3 regions of the Streptomyces sp. NPDC098781 genome follow, and region 3 is predicted to be linked to each of the others. Evidence: riboswitches for the same ligand, from Rfam matches in the RefSeq annotation. Region 3 holds a riboswitch; each other region holds the start of a gene.
The links. A riboswitch is a leader RNA that binds a small molecule or an ion and turns the genes downstream of it on or off. The one in region 3 is predicted to bind cyclic di-AMP.
Positions count from the first base shown of each region.

Region 1: another riboswitch for cyclic di-AMP. It lies ahead of ACIQWG_RS25425 (NlpC/P60 family protein); the one in region 3 lies ahead of ACIQWG_RS26385 (transglycosylase SLT domain-containing protein).
Region 2: another riboswitch for cyclic di-AMP. It lies ahead of ACIQWG_RS33455 (M23 family metallopeptidase); the one in region 3 lies ahead of ACIQWG_RS26385 (transglycosylase SLT domain-containing protein).

Region 1 covers NZ_JBIWAK010000006.1:232,335-239,015, forward strand. Annotated here, with positions in the region: gene ACIQWG_RS25415 (M23 family metallopeptidase) at 1-997, shown strand, start outside; gene pcrA (DNA helicase PcrA) at 1,056-3,542, opposite strand; cyclic di-AMP (ydaO/yuaA leader) riboswitch at 3,913-4,081, shown strand; gene ACIQWG_RS25425 (NlpC/P60 family protein) at 4,090-5,262, shown strand; gene ACIQWG_RS25430 (tellurite resistance/C4-dicarboxylate transporter family protein) at 5,653-6,675, shown strand; gene ACIQWG_RS25435 (hypothetical protein) at 6,653-6,681, opposite strand, start outside.
Region 2 covers NZ_JBIWAK010000009.1:453,431-460,111, reverse strand. Annotated here, with positions in the region: gene ACIQWG_RS33465 (M16 family metallopeptidase) at 165-1,520, shown strand; gene ACIQWG_RS33460 (M16 family metallopeptidase) at 1,517-2,905, shown strand; cyclic di-AMP (ydaO/yuaA leader) riboswitch at 3,107-3,270, shown strand; gene ACIQWG_RS33455 (M23 family metallopeptidase) at 3,283-4,068, shown strand; gene ACIQWG_RS33450 (GntR family transcriptional regulator) at 4,256-4,951, shown strand; gene ACIQWG_RS33445 (HPr family phosphocarrier protein) at 5,130-5,411, opposite strand; gene ACIQWG_RS33440 (GNAT family N-acetyltransferase) at 5,591-6,681, shown strand, end outside.
Region 3 covers NZ_JBIWAK010000006.1:423,899-430,579, reverse strand. Annotated here, with positions in the region: gene ACIQWG_RS26400 (M56 family metallopeptidase) at 1-736, opposite strand, end outside; gene fahA (fumarylacetoacetase) at 986-2,206, opposite strand; gene ACIQWG_RS26390 (HAD family hydrolase) at 2,512-3,342, shown strand; gene ACIQWG_RS26385 (transglycosylase SLT domain-containing protein) at 3,377-4,120, opposite strand; cyclic di-AMP (ydaO/yuaA leader) riboswitch at 4,126-4,310, opposite strand; gene ACIQWG_RS26380 (hypothetical protein) at 4,581-4,835, opposite strand; partial or broken gene ACIQWG_RS26375 (CocE/NonD family hydrolase) at 4,880-5,463, opposite strand; partial or broken gene ACIQWG_RS26370 (MFS transporter) at 5,609-6,361, opposite strand; gene ACIQWG_RS26365 (polyprenyl synthetase family protein) at 6,569-6,681, shown strand, end outside.

The sequences.
Region 1 (6,681 bases), 190 kb from region 3:
GATCGAGCACGGCGCCCCCGCCTACGAAGACCCTGCCGCCTACGAAGACCCCGCCACGTACGAAGACCCGGCCGCCTACGAGGACCCGTCGGCGTACGACGAGCACACGACGTACGACCACACCTCGTACGACGACCCGGCCCAACGTGACGCCGAGTTGAGCGCCACCGGCGAACTCCCCGCCGTGGCGCCGCTCCTCGACGACCAGGAGGAGACCACTCCGGCCCCCTCCCCGCGCGCCTCCTCCCGCAGCGGGGCGCGTTCCCGTCGCCGTACGCCCCCCAAGCGCTCCGCGCTGCTGACGGTCGCCGTGCCCTCGGCGTGCGTGATGGGCGTCGCCGGCATCGCCGCCGCCTCGGTCAACACCCTGACCGACGACAAGGACGCGTCGTCCACGCTGGCGGCCTCGGAGGGCACGGCCGTGAAGCCGTCCGCGGCGAACAACAAGCTGGACAGCCAGCTGGAGAGCCTCTCCGCCGGCGCCGACGACTTCGCCGACCGGGCCAGCCGTACGCAGGAGCGCATCGATCTCAAGGCACAGCAGGCGGCCGAGAAGCGGAAGGCCGCCGAGGAGGCCGCCCGCAAGGAGCGACTGCGCCCGAAGTTCGCGGTCCCGGTCGCCCAGCACGGCCTCAGCGCCTACTACGGCCAGTCCGGCATCAACTGGATGTCCGTGCACACCGGCATCGACTTCCCGGTCTCGTACGGCACGACGGTGATGGCCGCGACCGACGGCACCGTCCGTACGCAGTGGAACAGCGCCTACGGCAACATGATGATCGTGACCGCGATGGACGGCACGGAGACGTGGTACTGCCACCTCTCCACCTACCGCGTCGCCTCCGGTACGACGGTCAAGGCCGGCGACCCGATCGCGTACTCCGGCAACTCCGGCAACTCGACGGGCCCGCACCTGCACTTCGAGGTGCGTCCCGGCGGCGGCTCGGCGATAGACCCGCTGCCGTGGCTGCGCAGCCACGGGGTCGACCCGACGTAGGCGGCACCACAGCTTCGCCTCGCGCCCCCGCCCATCGGCGGGGGCGCACTCGTATGCGCTAGAGCTTCTCCACCGGCGCGTACCGCAGCAGCAACCGCTTCGGCTTGGTGTCCCCGAAGTCGATCGTCGCCTCGGCGTTCCCGCCCGTGCCCTTCACGGCCATCACCGTGCCGAGCCCGAACTGGTCATGCGTGACACGGTCGCCGACCGCCAGCTGCACGACCGGCTTCTCCGAGGTACGGCGCGTGGCGAAGCCGGAGGCGCCCGAGGCCGAGGAGCGCGAGCGGGACGAGGACAGCGAGGCGGCGACCCCGGACGCGGGCCCGGAGGAGACCGGCGCGGTCGCCCCGGTGCGCTTCCAGTCCACGTGCTGTGCCGGGATCTCCTCCAGGAACCGGGAGGGCGGGTTGTACGACGGCTGCCCCCACGCGCTGCGCATCGACGAACGCGTCAGGTACAGCCGTTCACGGGCGCGCGTGATGCCGACGTACGCGAGCCGCCGCTCCTCCTCCAGCTCCTTGGTCTGGCCGAGGGCGCGCATGTGCGGGAAGACGCCGTCCTCCATGCCGGTGAGGAAGACGACCGGGAACTCCAGGCCCTTGGCGGTGTGCAGGGTCATCAGGGTGATGACTCCGGAGCCGTCCTCCTCCTCGTCCGGGATCTGGTCGGAGTCGGCGACGAGGGCGACCCGCTCCAGGAAGGCCGCGAGCCCGCCGGAGGCCTCACCCTCGCCCGACTCCTGCTCGAACTCCAGGGCGACGGCGGCGAGTTCCTGAAGGTTCTCGATCCGGGTCTCGTCCTGCGGATCCGTGGAAGCCTGCAACTCGGCCAGGTAGCCGGTTCGTTCGAGCACCGCCTCCAGGACGGTCGCCGGTGCCGCGCCGGACTCGACGATCGTACGGAGTTCCTCCATCAGCGTGTTGAAGCGCCTGACGGCGTTGGTCGACCGCGCGGCCATGCCGTACGCCTCGTCGACGCGGCGCAGCGCCTGCGGGAAGCTGATCTTCTCCCGCTGTGCGAGGGCGTCGATCATCGCCTCGGCACGGTCGCCGATGCCCCGCTTGGGGACGTTCAGGATCCGCCGCAGCGGCACGGAGTCCTCGGGGTTGGCCAGCACCCGCAGGTAGGCCAGGACGTCCCGGACCTCCTTGCGCTCGTAGAACCGCACTCCACCGACGACCTTGTAGGGCAGCCCGACGCGGATGAAGACTTCCTCGAAGACACGGGACTGGGCGTTCGTCCGGTAGAACACGGCGACGTCGCCGGCCTTCGCGTCCCCCGCGTCGGTCAGTCGGTCTATCTCTTCGGCGACGAACTGTGCCTCGTCGTGCTCGGTGTCCGCGACATAGCCGGTGATGCGCGCGCCCGCGCCCGCGTTGGTCCACAGGTTCTTGGGGCGGCGGGACTCGTTGCGCTCGATGACGGCGTTGGCGGCGGTCAGGATGGTCTGCGTGGAGCGGTAGTTCTGCTCCAGCAGGATCGTCGTCGCGTCCGGGTAGTCCTCCTCGAACTGGAGGATGTTGCGGATGGTGGCGCCCCGGAACGCGTAGATCGACTGGTCGGCGTCACCCACGACACACAGCTCGGCGGGCGGGATGTCGTAGTCGCTGGGCGGTACGTCGACGGGGTGCTCGCGGGTCCCGACGAGCTCGCGCACCAGCGCGTACTGGGCGTGGTTGGTGTCCTGGTACTCGTCCACCAGCACATGGCGGAAGCGACGGCGGTAGTGCTCGGCGACGTCCGGGAAGGCGCGCAGCAGGTTGACCGTCGTCATGATCAGGTCGTCGAAGTCGAGGGCGTTGGCCTCCCGCAGCCTCGACTGGTACAGCGCGTAGGCCTGGGCGAGCGTCTTCTCGAAGCCGTCCGTCGCCTGGGCGGCGAAGTCCTCCTCGTCGATCAGCTCGTTCTTCAGATTGCTGATCTTGGCGCTGAAGGACTTGGGCGGGAACCGCTTGGGATCGAGATCCAGATCACGGCACACCAGCGCCATCAGCCGCTTGCTGTCGGCGGCGTCGTAGATCGAGAAGGAGGATGTGAACCCGAGCTTCTTGCTCTCTCGGCGCAGGATGCGCACGCACGCGCTGTGGAAGGTCATCACCCACATCGCGTTCGCCCGCGGGCCGACGAGCTGCTCGACCCGCTCCTTCATCTCGCCGGCGGCCTTGTTGGTGAAGGTGATCGCGAGGATCTGCCCCGGATGCACATTCCGCTCGGCCAGCAGATGGGCGATGCGGTGGGTGAGCACCCGCGTCTTGCCGGAGCCGGCCCCGGCCACGATGAGCAGCGGGGTGCCGGAGTGCACGACGGCGGCGCGCTGGTTCTCGTTCAGCCCCTCCAGCAGTGCCGCGGCGTCGAGGGCGGGCCGCGGGGCTCCGTCGCGGTAGTAGCCGTCCCGGTCCGGTGGCACGTCGAACTTCCCACCGAACAGATCGTCCGGAACCGACTCCGGAGCGTGCTCGTCCTCGGGCGGTGGTGGGGACTCTTCCTCGTGGGCCCGCGGGGCCTGGAGGTCGGCCAGGAAGCTGTCGTCAAAGAGGCTGCTCATCGCTCTCCGAGTCTAGGCCGCCCCACTGACAGCCCGCCGCCGCCCCGAGAACATCGCCCGTTCCGAATCCGGACGATCACCGACCCCCACCACCCCCACGCCCCCTCACCCCCCGCGACCAGCCCTTCACAGTCCGCGATCAACCGATTCGCCCCACCGAACTTCCGGCAAATAACTCAAAACACCCACTCACCCTGAATGTGAGCAACCACCCCCACACTCCCCCGAATGAACCGCCCCTGAGACCTCCCCGCCTCAAGGTCACGAAAATGTATCGGGCATATCGAACATCAACCTTCACAGGGGCCACACGAGTTGGCTACGGTGCCGGACAGGCCGTACGACCCCCTCCGGCGAACGACGCCGGGCCGCACGGCCTCCGCCGAGTCCGGAGCGCCGCCGCGCCCCCGGAGCCGGGGACCCACCGAACTTGGGGTGAATCGGCCCGACTCCCGCCCGGGGAGCGGCCGTAGGGCAAACCTTCCGAGCCACCCGCCCGAACCCGACAGCTAACTCGGTAGGCGGAGCATGGAAGGAGTCGCCTCCCTTGGCGTCGCACCGCAAGTCGCGTCCCTCTGGTACGCGCGTAGCAGGCATACGGACCCCCGCCCTCGCCACGGCGGCCCTCACCTCCGTAGCCCTGCTGTCCCAGACGGCCACCGCCAGCCCGTCCACGGACGACAAGCCGAGCCTCGAAGAGGTCGAGAAGAAGGTCGACGACCTCTACCGCCAGGCGGAGTCGGCGACGGAGAAGTACAACGCGGCCAAGGAGAAGACCGCGAAGCAGCGCAAGCGCGTCGACACCCTCCTCGACGACGTCGCCCAGCGCACCCAGCGGCTCAACGAGGCCCGCGAGGAACTCGGCCGCAACGCCGCCGCCCAGTACCGCACCGGCGCCGCCGCCCCCGACACGGCGACCTTCCTCCTCGCGGACACCCCGCAGGACTACTTCGACCAGTCCCAACTGATGGGCCGCATGACGGACCGTCAGAAGGAATCGGTCGACGAATACTTCACCGAGCAGTCCGCGACCATGAAGAAGCGCCAGGAGGCCACCCAGAGCCTCGAGACGCTCACCGAGTCGCAGACCGACCTCCAGGCCGCCAAGACCACCGTCCAGCAGAAGCTCTCCGACGCACGCGAGCTGCTGTCCAAGCTGACGGCGGAGGAGAAGGCCCGCCTCGCCGCGATCGAGAAGCGCAAGCAGGAGGAGGCCGCCCGCAAGGCGGCCGAGCTCGCCCGCGAGCAGGCGGAAGCCGAGGCCGAACGCCAACGCCAGGAGGCCGCGCAGCAGCAGGAGAGCACCGAGTCCCCGTCCGAGTCGGGCACCTCGGACTCGTCCTCCGCGGACAGCTCCTACGCCACCAAGGCCGAGAAGGCCCTGGCCTTCTCCCGCTCCGCGATCGGAAAGCCGTACGTCTGGGGCGCCACGGGCCCCGACTCCTACGACTGCTCCGGTCTCACCCAGGCCGCCTGGAAGGCAGCCGGCGTGGACATCCCCCGCGTCACCTACGACCAGGTCAACGCCGGCACCACGGTGTCCCTCTCCAGCGCCCAGCCCGGCGACCTGGTCTTCTTCTACGACGATGTCACCCACGTGGGCATCTACATAGGCAACGGCATGATGATCCACGCCCCGAAGCCCGGCGCCTACGTCCGCGAGGAGTCGATCTACTACGACGGAGAGTCGTCGATCCACAGCGTGGTCCGCCCGGCCTGACCCCACCGCCCGCACAGGCGACCGAGGGGCCTCGCCGCAAGGAAGGCGTCCCGTCAGCCGCGTACGGCGGCAAGGGGCCACGCGGTCGTGCGGTCGTGCGGTCGTGCCAGGGGGGTGTCCGCACGCAGCGGCCGGCGTCGACGGACGACACCTCTGTGCCCGACAGCGACCGCCCGACGGAGGACGGACACCCCCGGCACGGCCCCGACCGAGGGGACGGACACCCCCGGCACGGCCCCGACCCCCAACGCACCCGCAGGCGCCACCCGCACCCCCACCGGACAGCGACGGGCCGCCGCAGGCATCCCCCGCCCAACCGCCGGAGGCAAACCGCACGGACGACCCGCGCGCCCCACCCCCAACCCTCACCCCGCTCCATAGCATCGCCCCATGCCCGCCACCACCACCCCCACCTCCCCCCTCCACACCTGGTGGTCGCAGCGACCCCCCGCGGCCGGCGCAGCCGTCATGGCGACCGGCATCATCTCGGTGGCCCTCCACCAGACCGGCTACGAGACCCTCTCCCGCATCGCCCTGGCCCTCGCCTCGGCGGCCTGGCTCGTCCTCGGCGGCGACTTCACCGCCCGGCTCCTGCGGGACCGCCCGAGCTGGGTCGAGGAGGCGGCAACTCCAGCCGCACTGACCGCCATCGCCGCGACAACGGTCCTCGGCACCCGCTTCGCCGCCCTCGGCTGGGAGACCCTCGCCGAAGCCCTCCTGGCCCTGGCCGCCGTGCTCTGGCCGGCCCTGCTCCTCGCGGTCGCCCGTCACTGGCGCCGCGGCATGCCCGGCTCGGTCTTCCTCGGCTGCGTCGCCACGCAGGGCCTTGCCGTCCTGGGCGCGACCCTCGCCGCGACCGAGAAGGCGGCATGGCTCGCCCACGCCGCGCTCGCGCTGTTCTGGCTGGGCCTGGTGCTCTACGTCATCGCCCTGGCCTGCTTCGACCGGCGCGAGATCGCCCACGGCGCCGGCGACCACTGGGTGGCGGGCGGCGCCCTGGCCATCTCCGCGCTCGCCGGCTCGAAGCTCCTCGCCGCCGACGGCCCCGGCCTGTACCTCTGGAACAGGGACGACGAAGGCGTCCTGCGCACGGTGACCGTGGCCGTGCTCGTACTCGACCTCGCCTGGTACGCCGTCCTGTTGCTCGCCGAATGCGCATGGCCACGGCCGCGCTACGACGTACGCCGCTGGGCAACCGTCTTCCCGATGGGAATGACGTCGGCGGCGACCCTCTCCGTCGCCTCCGCCGCGGACATCGCCTGGCTGGAGACCCCCGGCGAGGTACTCCTCTGGGTCGCGGTGGCGGCCTGGCTGGCGGTCACCGCGGGCGCGGTACGGTCCTACACCGGCGGAACAGCCCCCGAAGGCCCGGGCGATCCCGGGACCGACATCACGTCCACAACACGGCGATGAAGATGT
Region 2 (6,681 bases), on a different contig from region 3:
GATCCCCGCGCCGACGCCCCGCACCGGCTCCCGGTCCCGTCCGACGCCGAAGGCGTTCCGAACGGGAACTTCGCCGACCCTTCGGACGCTGCATACAGTGGCAGGAACTCGTGCCGAACTGCTCGGCACGACGCAGTGCACGCGACCGGAAGGACACCTTGCCCATGGGTCACACGGCCACACCGGAGGCACAATCCGGCGGCCTCACCGCGACGGAGCACCGCCTGGCCAACGGCCTGCGCGTGGTGCTCTCCGAGGATCACCTCACGCCGGTCGCCGCGGTCTGCCTCTGGTACGACGTAGGCTCCCGCCACGAGGTCAAGGGCCGTACCGGACTCGCCCACCTCTTCGAGCACCTGATGTTCCAGGGTTCGAACAGTGTGAAGGGCACGGGGCACTTCGAGCTCGTCCAGGGCGCCGGTGGCTCGCCGAACGGCACCACCAGCTTCGAGCGCACCAACTACTTCGAGACCATGCCCGCCCACCAGCTGGAGCTCGCGCTGTGGCTGGAGGCCGACCGCATGGGCAGCCTCCTGGTGGCGCTCGACGAGGAGGGCCTGGAGAACCAGCGGGACGTCGTCAAGAACGAGCGCCGCCAGCGGTACGACAACGTCCCTTACGGCACGGCCTTCGAGAAGCTGACGGCGCTGACGTACCCCGACGGGCACCCGTACCACCACACCCCGATCGGCTCGATGGCCGACCTGGACGCGGCCAGCCTGGAGGACGCCCGCGCGTTCTTCCGCACCTACTACGCGCCCAACAACGCCGTCCTGTCGATCGTCGGTGACATCGACCCCGAGCAGACGCTCGCCTGGGTCGAGAAGTACTTCGGCAGCATCGCGTCCCACGACGGCAAGCCCGCCCCGCGCGACGGCTCGCTGCCCGAGATCATCGGCGAACAGCTGCGCGAGGTCGTCGAGGAGAACGTCCCCGCGCGCGCGATGATGGCCGCGTACCGCCTGCCGACGGACGGCACCCGCGAGTGCGACGCCGCCGACCTGGCGCTGACCGTCCTGGGTGGCGGCGAGTCCTCCCGCCTCTACAACCGGCTCGTCCGGCGCGACCGTACGGCCGTCGCAGCCGGTTTCGGCCTGCTGCGCCTGGCCGGCGCGCCCTCCCTGGGCTGGCTGGACGTGAAGACCTCCGGCGACGTCGAGGTCCCCGTCATCGAGTCCGCCGTCGACGAGGAGCTGGCGCGCTTCGCGCAGGAGGGCCCCACCGCCGAGGAGATGGAGCGCGCCCAGGCCCAGCTCGAGCGCGAGTGGCTGGACCGGCTCGGCACGGTCGCGGGCCGCGCCGACGAACTGTGCCGGTACGCCGTCCTGTTCGGCGACCCGCAGCTCGCGTTCACCGCGGTCAAGCGGGTGCTCGACGTCACCGCCGAGGAGGTCAAGGCGGTCGCCCAGGCGCGGCTGCGGCCCGACAACCGTGCGGTGCTCGTGTACGAGCCGGTCGCCGGCGAGGACGAGGACCTGGAAGCCGCCAGCACCGACGAGAACGAGGAGTCGGCCCAGTGACCGAACTCGCCAGCATGGAGTTCCACCCACAGCCCCAGGCCGGCCCGGCCCGGCCCTGGGCGTTCCCGGCGCCCGAGCGCGGCAAGCTGGACAACGGCCTCACCGTCCTGCGCTGCCACCGCCCCGGCCAGCAGGTCATCGCCGTCGAGGTGCTGCTGGACACGCCCCTGGACGCCGAGCCGAAGGGCCTCGACGGCATCGCCACGATCATGGCGCGCGCCCTGTCCGAGGGCACCGACAAGCACACCGCCGAGGAGTTCGCCGCCGAGCTGGAGCGCTGCGGCGCCACGCTGGACGCCTACGCCGACCACCCCGGCGTCCGCGTCAGCCTCGAAGTGCCGGTCTCCCGTCTGCCCAAGGCGCTCGGTCTGCTGGCCGACGCTCTCAGGGCACCCGCGTTCGAGGACGCCGAGGTGGAGCGCCTGGTGCGCAACCGCCTCGACGAGATCCCGCACGAGCTGGCCAACCCCTCGCGCCGGGCCGCCAAGGAGCTTGCCAAGGAGCTGTTCCCGGCCACCTCGCGCATGTCCCGCCCGCGCCAGGGCACCGAGGACACCGTCGCCGGCATCGACTCCGCGGGCGTACGCGCGTTCTACGAGCGCCATGTGCGTCCCGCCACCTCCACCGTCGTGGTCGTCGGCGACCTCACCGGCGTCGACCTCGACGCGCTGCTCGGGGACACCCTGGGCGCCTGGACGGGCTCCTCGGCCGAGCCGCGGCCCGTCCCGCCGGTGACCGCGGACGACACCGGGCGCGTCGTCATCGTGGACCGCCCCGGCGCGGTCCAGACGCAGCTGCTGATCGGCCGGGTCGGCCCCGACCGGCACGACCGCGTGTGGCCCGCGCAGGTGCTCGGCACGTACTGCCTCGGCGGCACCCTCACCTCCCGCCTGGACAAGGTCCTGCGCGAGGAGAAGGGCTACACCTACGGCGTACGCGCGTTCGGGCAGATCCTGCGCTCCGCCCCGGACGGCAGCGGCGCGGCGATGCTCGCCATCAGCGGGTCCGTCGACACCCCGAACACCGGCCCGGCGCTGGACGACCTCTGGAAGGTCCTGCGCGGTGTCGCCGGGGAGGGGCTGACGGACGCCGAGCGGGACTTCGCCGTGCAGAACCTGGTCGGGGTCGCGCCGCTGAAGTACGAGACGGCGGCCTCCGTGGCGAACACCCTGGCCGACCAGGTCGAGCAGCACCTGCCCGACGACTACCAGGCCACGCTGTACCAGCAGCTCGCCGCCACCGGCACCGTCGAGGCCACCGCCGCGGCCGTGAGCGCGTTCCCGGTGGACCGCCTGGTGACGATCCTGGTCGGCGACGCGGCCGCGATCCGGGAGCCCGTGGAGGCCCTCGGCATCGGTGAAGTCACCGTCGTGGCGGCCGAGTAGGCGAAAGACGGCGCCACGCGCGCATAGGGGCCCTGGTGACGAAAGAGTCACCAGGGCCCCTTTATGCCCGAATTGAGGAGAGGTTGCCTGTCTGGCCTGTGGGATGCGCTACAAAAGCCCTGCTCGGTTTGGGGATTGAAAGATGTCCCGTTTAGCGTCTTCCGGGCTGTCCGTCAGGCACCGCGCCGCACCCGCGGCACCGGACAGCCATCGCCGAGTCCCCGTATGGCGCGAGCCAGGGGAGCCGGGGACCCACCGAAGTCCCTGGGGTGAATCGGGCGCCCGCGCGAGTGCGAGGGGGCCCGTAGGAGACCTTCCTGCTCCGAACCCGTCAGCTAACCCGGTAGGCGAGAGGGAAGGAAAGGACCAGCCACTACATGGCGTTCACCTGCGCCACCGGGAAGAACCGCCCCACCGGGAAGCATCGCCGGCCCAGCCGGATGCAGCGCTCCACCGCCCGTGCCGCGGGCGTCGCCGCGCTCACCGCCACCGGCGTCATAGGCACCCTGGCCGCTCCGGCGCTCGCCGCCGAGCCCGCCGCGGAGCAGACCGGCCTCATCCCCGTCATCGCCGTCGAGAACTCGATCGCGGACCAGCTCGACGCCCAGGCCGCGGCCCAGGAGCACGCGGCCAAGGAGGCCGCCGCCGCGAAGAAGGCCGCCCAGGAGGCCGCGCGCAAGAAGGCGGCCGAGAAGGCCGCGAAGGAGCGCGAGGCCAAGGAGCGCGCCGCCCGCGAGGCAGAGCGCAAGCGCCTGCTGTCCTATGTGTCCCCGATCCCCGGCTCGTACGTCTCCACCGGCTACAAGGCCGGCGGCGCCGTGTGGTCCTCCGGAAGCCACACCGGCATCGACTTCCACGCCGCCAGCGGCACGTCCGTCCACGCGGTCGCCTCCGGCACCGTCGTGGAGGCCGGCTGGGGCGGGGCCTACGGCAACAACGTCGTGATCAAGATGAACGACGGCACCTACACCCAGTACGGCCATCTGTCGTCCATCGGCGTCTCGGTGGGCCAGCGGGTCACCCCCGGCCAGCAGATCGGCCTGTCCGGCGCCACCGGCAACGTCACCGGCCCGCACCTGCACTTCGAGGCTCGGACCTCGCCGGAGTACGGCTCCGACATCGACCCCGTCGCCTACCTGCGCGCGCACGGCGTGAACATCTGACGCCACCGCCGCACCACCCGAAGCCCCGGCTCCCGAGCCGGGGCTTTCGGCGTTTTGGCGTCGAACCGATGACCAAAAAATATCCATGGATTCCGGCTCGCCGTCGGAAATTCAGGCAGGTTGCAATAGAGTCACAGCGAACACGTCATTCGTCGACGTTTCACGGGGATTAAGGCGGAGGTGGGTCATGCGTATTCCGGCGCACTCGGTGTGCACGGCGATCCGGGACGACATCGTCGCCGGTGTCCACGAGCGCGGCGGCCGACTCACCGAGGAAGTCCTCGCCCGCCGCTACGGCGTCTCCCGCGTCCCGGTCCGGGAAGCCCTGCGCACCCTGGAGGCGGAGGGCTTCGTGGTCACCCGGCGGCACGCGGGGGCCTGTGTCGCCGAACCGACCGAGCAGGAGGCCGCGGACCTGCTGGAGATGCGCGGCCTGCTGGAGCCGCTCGGCGCCGCCCGGGCCGCCCAGCGGCGCACCGAGGCCCATCTGAAGGTCCTGCGCGGCCTGGTCAGGCTGGGGCAGGAGCGGGCCAGGCGGGGCAACAGCGAGGATCTGCGCTCCCTGGGCGGCTGGTTCCACGAGACGCTGGCCCAGGCGTCCGGCAGCCCCGCCCTGACCTCGGTGCTGACCCAGCTGCGCCACAAGATCGCCTGGATGTACGCCGTGGAGGCACCGGCCGACCCGCAGGGGTACTGGACCGAGCACGGCGCGATCGTGGACGCGGTGGCGCGCGGCGACGGGGAACGCGCCCGCGCGATGACGGCGCTGCACACCGAGCGCGCGCTCTCCGCGCACCGGCTGCGGTTCGGCTCCGGAGGCGGGCGCGCGGAGCGTGTGAGGAATTCGCAACATCCCGTAAACATGCCGAGTCTGCGGCATTAACAAAGGCGCCGTATACAAAGAGGGCATATTCGGTGGCGGTGAATTTCTGCTGCCCTTTTTCGAATGCACCGGCAGCGCGCCGCCAATTGCGTCGAGCCTGCCCGGAAACAGCGAAGCCGCGCCCGCCGAAAAGGCGGACGCGGCTTCACCGTTCGCTACGGATCACCCGCTCAGGTCCTCAGACCGTCTCGGGCAGCTCCTCGAGACCCTCGGCGACCAGCTTCGCCAGTCGGTCGAGGGCGGCGTCCGCGCCCTCGGCGTCGGAGGCGAGGACGATCTCCTCGCCGCCCTGGGCGCCCAGGCCCAGGACGGCCAGCATGGAGGCCGCGTTGACGGGGTTGCCGTCAGCCTTGGCGATCGTCACCGGGACGCCTGTGGCCGTGGCGGCTCGGACGAAGATGGAGGCGGGGCGGGCGTGGAGGCCCTCGGCCCAGCCGACGTTGACGCGGCGCTCAGCCATGTGATGCTGCCCTTCGGTGTTCAGGGTTGTCTAGACCAGTTTCCCACACCCGTGAAGCAAGCCGGAACGAGACGAACGTCCCGTCTCTCGGTGCCCGTCGGATCGCGGCCTCGACCCCACGTTCGTCCTCCACAGACTGCCTCGCGCCGTTGTCGTACGCGAGCCGTACTCTGGGCCCCATGCAGAGCGCCTCGGACCGGCACGAGTACCCCGCCCACTGGGAAGCCGACGTGGTGCTGCGCGACGGCGGCACCGCACGCATCCGCCCCATCACCATTGATGACGCCGAGCGCCTGGTCAGCTTCTACGAGCAGGTGTCGGACGAGTCGAAGTACTACCGCTTCTTCGCGCCCTACCCGCGACTGTCCGCCAAGGACGTCCACCGCTTCACGCACCACGACTTTGTGGACCGGGTGGGACTCGCGGCCACGGTGGGCGGCGAGTTCATCGCCACCGTACGCTACGACCGGATCGGTGCCGACGGAATGCCCGCGTCCGCCCCCGCCGACGAGGCCGAGGTCGCCTTCCTGGTCCAGGACGCCCACCAGGGGCGGGGTGTCGCCTCCGCCCTGCTCGAACACATCGGCGCGGTCGCGCGCGAGCGCGGCATCCGCCGGTTCGCCGCCGAGGTGCTGCCCGCCAACACCAAGATGATCAAGGTGTTCACGGACGCCGGGTACACCCAGAAGCGCAGCTTCGAGGACGGCGTCGTACGCCTGGAGTTCGACCTGGAGCCGACGGACCGCTCGCTCGCCGTGCAGTACGCGCGCGAGCAGCGCGCCGAGGCCCGGTCCGTGCGGCGGCTGCTGGTGCCCGGGTCCGTCGCCGTCATCGGTGCGGGCCGCACGGCCGGCGGGGTGGGCCGCAGCGTCCTCGGCAACATCAGGGAGGCCGGGTTCACCGGGCGGCTGTACGCCGTGAACAGGGCGTTCCCCGAGGACCTCAAGGAGCTCGACTCGGTGCCCGCGCACCGCTCCGTGCGGGAGATCGAGGAGCAGGTCGACCTCGCGGTGGTCGCCGTGCCGGCCCCGCTCGTACCCGAGGTCGTCGCCGAGTGCGGCGAGCACGGGGTGCAGGGCCTCGTCGTGCTCTCCGCCGGGTACGCCGAGAGCGGGCCCGACGGGCGCGAACGGCAGCGCGAACTCGTACGGCAGGCACGCGCGTACGGCATGCGCATCATCGGCCCGAACGCCTTCGGGATCATCAACACCGCCGCCGACGTACGTCTGAACGCCTCACTCGCCCCCGAGATGCCCCGTCCGGGACGGAT
Region 3 (6,681 bases):
CCAGGGCCGTCGTCAGGTGACCGCAGCGGCGGGACGCGGTGTCGTCGGCGGCGAGTTCGACCAGCCGGTGGGTCTGGTCGCAGAAGTGGGCGAACAACGGGATGCGGGGGAATCCGGTGGCGAGCGCGGTGGACAGGTGCAGCAACCAGTCGTGGCGGGCACGGGCATGGCCGCGCTCATGGGTGAGGACGGCGTCGAGCTGGTGGTCGGTCAGGCGGTGCAGGGCGCCCGTGGTGACGATCAGCTGGGCCGGGCTCCCGGGCATCCACCAGGCGTCCGGGTACTCGTCCTCCAGCACCAGCAGCGGGCCGCGCCCCGAACCCAGTCCTGCCGGCAGGTCGGGGGCTCGTTCGCGCAGGTGGGCCCTGGCCTGGCCGCGACGCCGGCGTGTCTCGACCAGCTCGCGGGCCAGCATCGCGGTGGTCCAGGCGGCACCGCAGGCGAGCAGCAGGGTGAGGGCGGCGGCCCAGGCGGGCGTGGCCGAGAGGTCGTACGCCTCCGTCACCGACGGCGGCGCCGGCGCGAAGAGCTGTGCGCGCACCGTGCCGAAGACGGCGGCGGTGCCCAGGGACAGGGCTGTCAGGCAGCACAGCAGGACGGTGGCGACCAGGCACTGCCACACCCAGAGGGCGACCACGGGTTCCCGTTCGGGCCAGTTCGCCCGGGTCAGCGCCTGGGGGACAGGTACGGCGGCCGTCAGGGCGACGATGCTCAACAGGAGCATGCAGACGGTCATGCCATGGTCTCCGGATCCTGGACGGGACGGTGCTTTGGCGACGGTGCGGGGCGGTGGGCGGCGAAGGCCGTTCGCGGCTCGCTTCCCACCGCCAGCCAGTATGACGGTGACCATCGTCGGAGTCAGGAGGAAAGACTCGCCGAATGCCCTGCTCCGCTCGACCCCGCGCCGGCCTCCGCACCCACCGACCGCCGGCTCCGCGACCGCGAACGCCCCTTCACCGGCCGTGAGTTGGGCCGGACGCGGACGTCACCCCGCCGCGATCCGCCCCGTCACGTCCCCGAGCCCGACCCGAACGCCACCGGGCCCCGGTGCCCAGGCGGACAGCGTCACGACGTCGCCGTCCTCCAGGAACGTCCGCTTGCCGTCGGGGAGTTCGAGGGCGTCCCGGCCGTTCCACGTCAGCTCCAGCAGTGAGCCGCGCTCGCCCTCCGTGGGTCCGCTGACCGTGCCCGAGCCGTACAGATCGCCGGTGCGCAGCGAGGCGCCGTTCACGGTCATGTGGGCGAGCTGCTGGGCGGCCGTCCAGTACATGGTGGAGAAAGGGGGCTCGGAGACCACATGGCCGTTGACGGCCACCGAGATACGCAGGTCGTAGCCACCGGGTTCGGTCTCGGAGCCGGAGTCGTCCAGGTACGGCAGCAGCGGGTGCGTGCGCTGCGGCGGGGCCACCATCGCCTCCTCCAGGGCGTCCAGCGGGGTGATCCACGCCGACACCGAGGTGGCGAAGGACTTGCCGAGGAACGGGCCGAGGGGGACGTACTCCCAGGCCTGGATGTCGCGTGCCGACCAGTCGTTGAGCAGGCACAGGCCGAAGACGTGCTCCCGGAAGTCGCCCAGTGCGACCGGCTCGCCCATCCGTGACGGCGTTCCGACCACGAAGCCGACCTCGGCCTCGATGTCGAGCCGGACCGAGGGGCCGAAGACCGGCGCGGCGTCGGTGGGCGCCTTGCGCTGGCCCGAGGGCCGTACGACGTCCGTGCCGGACACGACCACCGTGCCGGAGCGGCCGTGGTAACCGATCGGCAGGTGCTTCCAGTTGGGGGTCAGTGAGTCCTCGGCGTCGGGGCGGAAGATCCGGCCGACGTTCCGGGCGTGGTTCTCGGAGGCGTAGAAGTCGACGTAGTCGGCGACCTCGAAGGGGAGGTGCAAGGTCACCGAGGACAGGGGGTGCAGGAGATCACGGAGGGCCTCCTGGTGCGCGGGCACCGTCACCCAGGCCGTCAGCGCGCGACGGACATCGGACCAGGTGGTGCGGCCCGCGGCGAGCAGCGGGTTCAGGGAGTCCTGGGCGAGCAGCGGGGCGTACGGCGAGCCGAGGGCGTGGGCCGCCTTGCCCGCGTCGAGGACGTGGTCGCCGAGCCGGACGCCGACCCGTCGCGCGGAGTCCGAGCCGGGAAGGGAGAAGACGCCGTACGGAAGGTTGTGCGTGCCGAAGGGGTCGCCCTCGGGGAGATCGAAGGGGGGCATGGGGTGCTGCCTCACTCTCATACGCTCCGTCTGCCAAGTGGGTCGGGCCACACGTTACGGGTGAGGCACCGGTCTTGGGCAGTGCGAAAGTCGCGTCGTCGGAGCCGGTGAAACAGCAGGTCGCCGCGTCGGGCGGGCGCTCGGGGCGCGCTCCGGCGCCAAGTGGGGGTGAAATCACAAGGGGCGGAGGGCAGTTGCGGACGGGTAGGCAGAAGGGTAACCGGATTAGGTGTCAACACATGTGAACAAAGCAGCCGTCCGGTTCAGGTCGAGTCGATGGGGCTTCCTGTCCGTATTCTCTGATCATGGCCCCACCCATCGCATATTCACTCATCGCCACTGACCTGGACGGGACGCTGCTCCGCGGCGACGACACGCTCTCCGACCGGACCCTCGACGCGCTCGCGCGGGTGGCGGCGGCCGGTGCCCAGCACCTCGTCGTGACGGGACGGCCGGCGCCCAGAGTGCGGCCGTTGCTCGACGACCTGGGCAGCAGGGGGCTCGCGGTGTGCGGACAGGGCGCGCAGTTGTACGACGCCGGCGCGGACTGTCTGCTGTGGTCCGTCACCTTGGACCGGGAACTGGCGGAAACCGCGCTCGGCAAGATCGAGGCCGAGGTGGGGCAGGTGTACGCGGCCGTCGACCAGGACGGCGTGGAAGGGCTCACGCTCATCGAGCCCGGCTACCTGATGCCGCACCCCACCCTGCCGGCGGTGCGCGTCAGACGCCGCGACGACCTGTGGTGCGAGCCGATCAGCAAGGTGCTGCTGCGCCATCCCAGCCTGTCGGACGACGAGTTGGCGGCGACGGCGCGTTCGGTGGTCGGTTCGCTCGCGACGGTCACCATGTCGGGGCCCGGCACCGTCGAACTCCAGCCATGCGGTGTCACCAAGGCGACCGGTCTCGCGCTCGCCGCCGAGCATCTGGGACTCGGTCCGCGGGACACCGTCGCCTTCGGTGACATGCCCAACGACATCCCGATGTTCGACTGGGCCGCCCGCGGGGTGGCGATGGCCAACGCGCATCCCGAACTCAAGGCGGTCGCCGACGAGATCACCCTCTCGAACGAGGACGACGGCATCGCCGTCGTCCTTGAGAGGCTGTTCGCGGGAGATATGGCGCATATCGTCCAGTAAGGGGCGATATGCGCCAGTGGCCCGGCTGCTACTCCTAGTAGGGCCCGTTCACGTTGTCGATCGAGCCGTAGCGCGCGGCCGCGTAGTTGCACGCGGCCGTGATGTTCGCGACCGGGTCGAAGGGGTCGTACACGGTGCCCGGCACGTGGTAGGTCGCGAAGGTGGGGTCGATGACCTGGAGGAGGCCCTTGGACGGGGTGCCGGCCGCGGCGTTGGAGTCCCAGTTGTTCATGGCCTGCGGGTTGCCGGACGACTCGCGCATGATGTTGCGGTGAATGCCCTCGTAAGAACCCGGAATTCCGTTTTGAGCCATGATGTCCAGCGCGTTGCGGATCCAGCCGTCGAGGTTGTTCGGGTAGGTCTTCACCGAGGACTGGGTCGCCTGGGCGACGGAGGACTTCTTGGCGGGCGCGGACGCCTTGTCGGCCGTCTTGGCCGGCGTGCTCGCCTTCTTCGCCGCCCGGACCGTGAGGTCGAGGCCCGGGTGGATCAGGCGGGGGTCGTCGCCGATGGCCTTGCGGTTGTCCTTGTAGAGCTGCTTCCAGCCGCCCTGCGCGTCGTAGCGGTCCGCGATGCCGTAGAGCGTGTCGCCCTTCTTGGTGGTGTACGCGACCGAGTCGACCTTCACCGCGGCGCTGGGGGCCTTGGCGGGCTCGGCGGCGCTCGCGGTGGTCCCGCTCAGGAGCGGGAGAGCGAGGGCCGCGGTGCCGGTTCCGGCGATGACGACACGTCGGGTGAGCGGGTTGGTGCGGGGGCGGCGATGCTTGCCTCGGGGCATGGCGCTGTTCCTCTCCGGCGCCTGCGAGGTGAGCTGTCGGGTTCGGGCTGGAGATGCCCGGCCGTGCCGCCGTAGGGCGGCACGACTTCACCCCTAGCCGGTCCGATGAGCCATCAAGGCGTACGGTCCGGCGGCTTACCTGGGTCCCCCGCTCCTGCCGCGCGTGTGTGAGTTACGTCGGGGATGACTCGGGCGGCGGCAGGATTAGGCGTCCGCCCGACGAGCGGGAACGTATGCGAGAGCACATGCCCGGAACAAGTGCTGTGGTCACCTGACGTGCGGGTTGACCATGGTCTGGGGGGAATGGGGTGCTTGATCCTTTGCGGTTGCCAAGCCTCAACTCGCGTTCGGGGCAAGGAGGGAAGGGGGTGCTCCGGACCAGGTCCCCGGCCGGGCTCGCGTGACCCAATTCACTGGCAGGCGCAAGTACCGCAAAACGGGCAATGACTCCAACTCGCCTTTAACCGGCGGCCCGTGGAGTCCGAATTTCCCATATGCGACGGAAAAGCACCTCTTCGCCCTCCGTGCGGATCACCTCGTCGGAGGTCACGAAGTGCTGCCCGTCGCGGCTGATCTCGGAGCGCGTGCCCACCCTCGTCTCCCAGGCGAGCTCCGGCCGGTGCGGCCGGACGGACCACTCCGAGCGGGCGCGGGCCGGCAGTGGGTCCGCCTCGTCGATCGTGTACGTCTCCAGCGGGTCCTCGGCGCACTCCATACCGTCCGGGTACGCGCGCGTGGCGCCGTGGCGCGGGTCGACCTCCAGCCGCCCACGGCGAGGACGGCGGCGTCGATCGCGCCGGGTCCTCGCAGACACTGCCGTGGCGCCAGTGGTCGTCGCAGGTCGGGTGTTCCAGGCAGGTGTGGATGAACGGGTCGAGGGAACCCAGCCGTTCGAGCCACGTGTCCCGCCAGGACTCGCCGATGTGCTGCGGGTCCGGCGGCCGGGGGGCGAAGGCGAGCATCGTCGACGCCCAGGCGTGGATGTCGACCGCGAGGACGGAACCTCCCATGTAGTGCGCGTCGTTGTCATAGCGATCGTCCGTGGAACAGACGTGACGATCGCCTTGAGCGGCTCGGCGCGAGGGCCGCGATCTGGAGGGAGTTGAAGCCGCCGCAGGAGATGCCGAACATACCGACCTTGCCGTCGCACCAGGGCTGCGCCGCGGGCCAGTTGACGACCTCGACCCCGTCGGCCGGCTCCGTCGCCGAGTACTCGTCCGTCGGCAGGCCCTCGCAATAACGACAGGGCGCCATGCGCGCGCGTACAGGCTCGTCCCGTCCGAAAGCGGGATGCGCACGTCGGGATGAGTCGTCTCGTAGGGGAAGGACGTACGGATGTGCATGAGCGGGATCCCCGTCCGGTCGGTGGACCGGCGGTCAGCGCACCGGGTACGTCCTGCGGCGCAGCCGACGCGCCGCGGCCATCACGGCGAGCCCCGCGGCCACCCGGGCGAGCGACAGGAACCGCAGGGGCATGGTCCGGCCGGTGAAGGCAGCTGGCGCGATCACCGAGACCAGGGTCGGCAGGTCGACGAAGTGGTCCGTGGTGAGCCGCCCGGCGACTGCCGGCAGGGCTGCGAGGGCGGCCGTGACGACGAGGCCGGTGGCGATCAGGCGGATCGCCCGGCGCATGGTGTCGGGGGCCAGGGCGAAATCGGCGGAGTGCTTGCGTCCGGTCAGGTGGCGGCGGCCGGTGAGGTGTTGGACCGGGCCGAACGTCATGCCGATGGCCGCCGCCTAGAAGCCCCAGACGTTGGGCGTCAGCAGCCCCGTGCCCGCGCTGATCAGGCCGAGGCCCGCCCAGTTCATGGGGGCGCTCGGCACCGCCATGGCGTAGTGGCCGCAGGCGGTCAGGACGCCGCCTCACTGCACCGCCCGGTGCGAGCCGAGGACGCGGTCGGCGAGTCACCCGCCGGCGACGGACGCCGGATGATCGAGGGTGCCGGGGGCGACGGACATCGGATGGACCAGGGTGCCGGGGGCGACGGACACCGGATGGACGAGGGTGCCGGGGGCGGTGTTGACGGACGCCGCGGTTCCGGCCGACATGCCCATACCGCGGGAGGAGATCGTGTCGGCGAAGTGCAGGACGAGGATGGCCTGCATGCCCAGGAACGAGAAGCGTTCCCACACCTCCGGGCCGGAGAGCGTGAGAAGGCCTCAGGGTCGGCCGAAGAAGGCGTGGGCGGCGCGCGGCGGCGGCTCGCTCGCGGGCTGGACATCGACCTCGGTTCGGGACACGGCCCGCTACTTCCTTACAAACCGATGGATATCCGGCCCTATCAGGTGATCAAAAACATACCGGCCGTGATCCGATACCGCCCGTGGTGGACGGGTGGGCGGCATCGGTGATCGAAACGTGACCGGATACGCTGACTTGAGTGATGGCAGCGACCTATCGACAAACCGTGTAACCGCCAGTAGACACCAGCAGACAGGAGACCCCTCGTGACCGTCGTCGGGCCGTTCGGGCTGAGCGTGCGGGACCAGGCTCTGGAAGCCGATGTCCAGGCCGGATTGGCGGCTGTCGAGGAGGGATTGCTCGAAGCCACCAAGAGTGA